One region of the Chryseobacterium sp. FR054 genome, then DNA from elsewhere that is predicted to be linked to it. Evidence: riboswitches for the same ligand, from Rfam matches in the RefSeq annotation. Region 1 holds a riboswitch; the other holds the start of a gene.

The links. A riboswitch is a leader RNA that binds a small molecule or an ion and turns the genes downstream of it on or off. The one in region 1 is predicted to bind thiamine pyrophosphate.
Region 2: it holds a riboswitch for thiamine pyrophosphate, as region 1 does, so the genes downstream of both, thiS (sulfur carrier protein ThiS) here and thiM (hydroxyethylthiazole kinase) in region 1, are expected to answer to the same signal.

Annotation. Positions count from the first base shown of each region.
Region 1 covers NZ_JBXDSA010000002.1:333,173-336,387, forward strand. Annotated here, with positions in the region: gene thiE (thiamine phosphate synthase) at 1-461, opposite strand, end outside; gene thiM (hydroxyethylthiazole kinase) at 458-1,255, opposite strand; TPP riboswitch at 1,322-1,414, opposite strand; gene AC106S_RS08885 (alpha/beta hydrolase fold domain-containing protein) at 2,653-3,215, opposite strand, start outside.
Region 2 covers NZ_JBXDSA010000003.1:119,290-122,504, forward strand. Annotated here, with positions in the region: gene thiC (phosphomethylpyrimidine synthase ThiC) at 1-1,516, opposite strand, end outside; gene thiS (sulfur carrier protein ThiS) at 1,529-1,735, opposite strand; TPP riboswitch at 1,793-1,889, opposite strand; gene AC106S_RS13280 (T9SS type A sorting domain-containing protein) at 1,988-3,215, opposite strand, start outside.

The DNA of each region.
Region 1 (3,215 bases):
GATATTCCTTCCAGGCCCCATTCCGTTATGGTATCGGTTTTGGTTGAGGTTTTAAAAACAGGGCTTATGCCTAAATAATCGGAGACTGAAGTCTCTTCATTGTCAAGCTGCGAAAGATATTCAATAGAATAGCCGATCATTTTATCCTTTATAAGAGGCTGCTGTCTCAGATAAACAGGTGAGGCATCACTGTTGCCGACATGAATTCCGGCAGCATTCACCTTTTCGGCTACTTCAATATTGTCATTGATGATGAGCGGAATATTATATTTATCAGTGATTTCTTTAAGTTTCTGTGCTTTCTGAAAAAATGAAACAGTACTGCTGTTTTTCTCTCTCAGCTGAATGATGTCCACACCTCCGAGGATAGCCTGTTCAGCCACTTCAATGAAATTTTTTCCGGCACAGTCTGCTTCGGAAATAACCAGATAAAGCTGATAAGGAAAAGAAATAAAACTCATTCCTGCTCAATTTTTATATGACTGAAAAACTCCTCTTCTGTAATGTTGTATAGCTTGTCAAGCAGATGAACCTGAAGACTTCCGGGACCTTTACTTTCCCGGACAGCCAGTTCCCCTGATATCCCGAGCAATGCCATTGCCGCTGCTGTGGCAATAATCCGGTCTTCCTGAATTCCTGTAAATGCTCCCGTTAATGCAGTGGCGGAACATCCCAGCCCCGTTACTTTAGTCATCATCGGATGCCCGTTACTGATAAGGACTTTTTGCTTCCCGTTTAGAATAATATCCGTTTTTCCGGAAATACAGACTGTTGTATCATATTGTTCTGAGAGAATTTTTGCTGAATTAACAGCTTCATTGCTTTGTGCTGTGCTGTCTACTCCCTTTGTAGCCGAAATATTGGCTTTTGAAAGAGCAATGATTTCAGACGCATTTCCTCGGATGACGGAAGGCTGATATTGTAAAAGCTGCTGTAAAACCTGATCCCTGTAAGATGTTGCTCCGGCTCCCACAGGATCCAGAATCCACGGTTTGTTCATGGAATGGGCTGTTTCAGCAGCGGTAAGCATAGACTCTGTCCAGTATTCATCAAGAGTTCCGATATTAATGACTACGGAATGGGCGATGTTAACCATTTCGCGGATTTCAGATTTGGCGTGCGCCATAATAGGGGAAGCACCGGCAGCCAAAAGGGCATTGGCTGTATTGTTCATCACTACATAATTGGTAATGTTGTGAACCAGAGGAGATTTTTGTCTGACAAGCTGTACCTGTTCCCAAAGGATTCTTTCCATTGTTATCATTTAGATTAAAATAAAAAACAGCTTCAGGATGAATCCAGACAAAAGATACACTGCGGAAAATGTATTTTTGCTTTTCCCTACGTCGGTGTAAGCCGTATCAGGTTCAAAGGGACTCTCTCAATTCTTCTCAGAATACCCCTAAAGCAGGACAAATGTATAAAAATTATCAGAGCAGGCAAAAAACCGGCAATGTATTTTCCTTTCTTTCAGGAATATCCGGTCCTTTTCAATAAAAATTGATGCCAGTTAAAAAAAATAGAACATGAAAACTTTAGTCTTCAACAAATCCTGTTAATTCAACAGAACAAAAAATCTGCTTGATCTGCATGATCAGCGAGAAAAATAAAAATAGATGGGTTGAAATTTTTCTTTAACGCAAAGTCCTATTTATAGGCAATACTGATTTTAAGGAAGCAAAGAGTCGAATCAACTGCGTTGATTCGACGAAGCGTGGGTTTTAACCATTAGCTTCATCAGTTACGAAGTCACATAGCTTTGTTCACTCAAAATCAGCATTCTCAAAAATAATCTTTGCATTAATTTTTTTTCAAAATAAATCCTGTTAATTCAACAGAGCAAAAAATCTGCTTTATCTGCATGATCAGCGAGAAAAATAAGAATAGATGGGTAAGGTTTTTTCCAACGCAAGGTGCCAATTTATAGGCAATACTGATTTTAAGGGAGCAAAGAGTAGAATCAACTGCGTTGATTCGCTGAAGCGTGGTTTTTAACCATGAGCGTCATCAGTTACGAAGTCACATAGCTTTGTTCACTCAAAATCAGCATTCTCAAAAATAATCTTTGCATTAATTTTTTTTCAAAACAAAATCCAGCAGAGCAAAAAATCTGCTTTATCTGCATGATCAGCGAGAAAAATAAGAATAGATGGGTAAGTTTTTTTCCAACGCAAAGTGTCAACTTATAGGCAATACTGATTTTAAGGGAGCAAAGAGTAGAATCAACTGCGTTGATTCGACGAAGCGTGGGTTTTAACCATTAGCTTCATCAGTTACGAAGTCACATAGCTTTGTTCACTCAAAATCAGCATTCTCAAAAATAATCTTTGCATTAATTTTTTTTCAAAACAAAATCCAACAGAGCAAAAAATCTGCTTGATCTGCATGATCAGGGAGAAAAATAAGAATAGATGGGTAAGTTTTTTTCCAACGCAAGGTGTCAATTTATAGGCAATAGTGATTTTAAGGGAGCAAAGAGTAGAATCAACTGCGTTGATTTGCTGAAGCTGTGGATTAGCCTTCGGCTGTTTTCATTTATAAATAATTGATTACAGCTGAAAAAGATAGCTGAAAATCTTTGATTTTCTTGCGCCCTAAAAGTATCATCGTTAAATCTTGCGCCATCGCGTTAAGTCAACAAAAATGTAGGTCTTATTTCTTCTGTGAAACAATAAAATCTACCATCTGATCCACCATTTGGTCCAGATAGGCTTTATCAGTTGTAGAAAAACTATGTACGCCTTTATCAATAACAATTAATGATGTCTGAACTTTTGCTCTTTTCAGTTTCCTGTGCAGCTTTTTAGATTGGTTTAAAGGAACGACCTTATCTTTATTTCCCTGTACAATTAAAGTGGGAACCCCGCCGGAAACAAAATTAACAGGTGATATGGTTTTAAGATATCCGATTGCCTTCTGCTGATCTTTATTGATGTCGTATCCTGATAATCCTTTTACCAGATTCTGCTGCAGGCTGATAATCTTTTTTGAGATCATTCCGATCATAGCAACCGGGATAGTACCTGCGCTGGTATGAAAAAGCTTGTTAAGATCCGCAGGACCGTAATGATCAATTACATAATTCACTTTTGCAGAATAGGATGAAAGTTCCGGACTGCCGGTATAAGTGGTATCAGGAGTATAAGCGGCAAGCAGAGAAAGGTGCGCTCCTGCTGAAGCTCCGAAAAGTCCGATATTATTGACATCAAAATTAT
Region 2 (3,215 bases), on a different contig from region 1:
CTGCATGAGCTGCCAGTTTATAGGTAATTACCCCATCTTTCACATCTTTTTTATTGGGAAGTCCCAGATGTTCCTTTGGTGTTACATAACACAGCATGGCACAGCCGAACCACCCTATCATCGCTGCTCCGATTCCGGAAGTGATGTGGTCATAACCCGGAGCAATGTCTGTGGTAAGCGGTCCTAATGTATAGAACGGCGCTTCATGGCATTCTTTAAGCTGCTTATCCATATTCTCTCTGATCATATGCATCGGAACATGGCCGGGACCTTCAATCATCACCTGTACATTATGTTTCCACGCAATTTTCGTTAGCTCCCCTAAAGTTTCCAGTTCGGCAAACTGCGCGGCATCATTGGCATCTGCAATCGATCCGGGGCGGAGACCGTCGCCGAGAGAAAAAGCAACATCATATTTCTTCATGATCTCACAGATCTCTTCAAAATGAGTATACAGGAAGTTCTCCTTATGATGGTAAAGACACCATTTAGCCATAATGGAACCGCCTCTTGAAACAATTCCTGTCACCCTGTTAACGGTTAAATGAATGTATCTCAGTAACACCCCTGCATGAATGGTAAAATAAGACACGCCCTGCTCTGCCTGCTCAATCAGAGTATCTTTAAAGATCTCCCACGTCAGGTTCTCAGGAATTCCCTTTACTTTTTCCAGTGCCTGATAAATAGGAACCGTCCCAATAGGAACCGGGCTGTTTCTGATGATCCATTCCCTGGTTTCATGAATATTTTTTCCCGTGGAAAGATCCATAATGGTATCTGCTCCCCAGCGGCATGCCCATACTGCTTTTTCAACCTCTTCTTCAATGCTTGACGAAACAGCACTGTTTCCGATATTGGCATTGATCTTAACCAGAAAATTCCGTCCGATAATCATAGGTTCACTTTCCGGATGGTTGATATTGTTTGGAATAATTGCCCTTCCTGCTGCGATTTCATCTCTTACAAATTCCGGGGTAATTTTATTTTTGGGAGTATTCGCTCCGAAACTGTTTCCCGGATGCTGAAACGCCATTTCTTTTGAGACGGATTCCAGCTGCCCGATCTTCTGGTTTTCGCGGATTGCGACATATTCCATTTCAGGGGTGATGATGCCCTGCTTTGCATAATAAAGCTGGGTCACCTCTTTTCCCTCCCTTGCAACTTTAGGGTTATGGTTATAGGAAAAGCGCAGTTCATCAAGACCTGGATCTGCAAGACGGGCTTTACCGTATTCTGATGTAATACTGTCCAGAATCTCAACATCTTCCCTGTCAAGAATCCACTGCTCCCGGATTCTCGGCAATCCTTTCAGAATATTAATTTCTGAACTTTCGTCTGTATAGGGACCCGAAGTATCGTAAACCGTTACCGGGAGATTACTTTCCAGAGTACCGTTACTGAGTTTTGTAGGACTTAGCTGAATTTCGCGCATGGCAACCTTTACAGGATGCACTGTACCTTCAACATAGATTTTTTTAGAGTTCGGAAAAGGCGAACGTGTGATTGAATGAGCCATAAGTGTATTTTATTAGCCGCCCTGAGCAGCAGTGATGATTAATATTGAATCTTTATCGCTGAGAATAGTCTCTGCCCAGGCAGACAGCGGAATAATACGGTTATTGAGCGCTACGGCAATCCCTTTTTTCTTTCCTGGTAATTCCAAAGCGATGAGTGCTTCCAGATTTTCAGGAAGTATGGCAAATGTTTTTCGGGTGTGGTTGATTGTAAGTTCCATTCCTAATAATTTAAATACACTTTAGGAATGGCCGTTATTGTACAATAGAATGTACAGCAAAAGTCACCTACTTTTCCCTACGCTGGTATGATCCAGATCAGGTTCAAAGGGTAAAGTCTCAGTCTGTTGTTTACAGACACCCCTAAAGTATGGGACGAAGTTAGTTATTTTTTTCAGAACGGGCAAAATTAGTCTGCAAACAAAAAAAGCGATGGAATCCCACCGCTTTCTGTATTGAATATTATTTTTTTATTATTTCTTAATGATTTTATGGGCCGATTTTGTTCCGTCTTTATATTGAACATTAAGAATATATAATCCTGTCTTAAGCTCTGATAAATTGATTTCTGAAGAAACATCATCTACCGTTCTGATCATTCTTCCTGAAATATCCGTCACAGAAACGGATTTCACTTTTTCTATATCAGAAATAGTGATCACATCACTGAATGGGTTCGGATAAACTTTCAGAGGATCTTTTTTAGCCACTTCTGAAGTTCCCAAAGTTTGGGGTTCATAAGAAACGTTATCGATAGAAAGGCTTCTGGCAGGTGTTCCGAGATTTTTCAGAGCCAGTTGGGTTACCCCTGCCGGTAAAGCCGGAATATCAAAAGAAAATGGATATACAGTATTAGTACTGGCAACACTGAACGTTGTTAATTCAACAAAATTATTTGATGTATCCAGATAACCGATCTGAAGAATACCTCCTGCTGTTACAGAAGCCAAAGCATCAAATTTCAGTTTGTATTCCCCCGACTGAAGTGTACTCATTGGAGGAAGTGTAACATAACCGATATAAGAAGTTCCCGATGTCCATAAATAGAGAGTCTTACTTCCTGTAATCGTTGTACTGTTTGAAATGTGACCTCCGGTGGTAGTCCCTAAATTAGTCCAGCAGGCAGGTAAAACACCAGCAACTCCATTCACAGTACCCTGATAGTCTTCAAATCCTTCAAAATAAGCTCCGGGAAGAGCGTTGCATTGCGTTGCAAAACTTGTGACTGAAGACCAGCTGCTTTTCTCAGTTGGGCTGCAGACTGACCGTACCCACACAAAATAGTTGGTATTCGGCTGCAGTGATAAGTTTGCAGAAAGTCCGGCTATACCCGTTTGGCTGGGAGGGGTAGAAGAATCGGGAGCTGTATTGGAAGTGGAATAATACACATCATATCCGTTCCCGGGAGAAGGAAATGGGGCATTCCAGTTTACAGTAGCGGCAGTGGTGGTTATTCCGGTTACCGTGATTCCTGAGGGCGCGAAACAGGTTGGTGGTATCCAGGTATAGGTCAACCCTTCCGTTGGCATTCCGGGAATAGCGTTTGTCGTATTAAATGACTGACTGCTAGTGCTGGAATTTCCTGCTGTGGAGTTGATGAATTCCAGAGATGAGGCATTAAGCCTGTTATTAAAATCGCTGGTTGAACTTCCCCTCAGCCCGATCTGAACAGTTGAGGAAACGGCAGTGCTCCCTACTAAA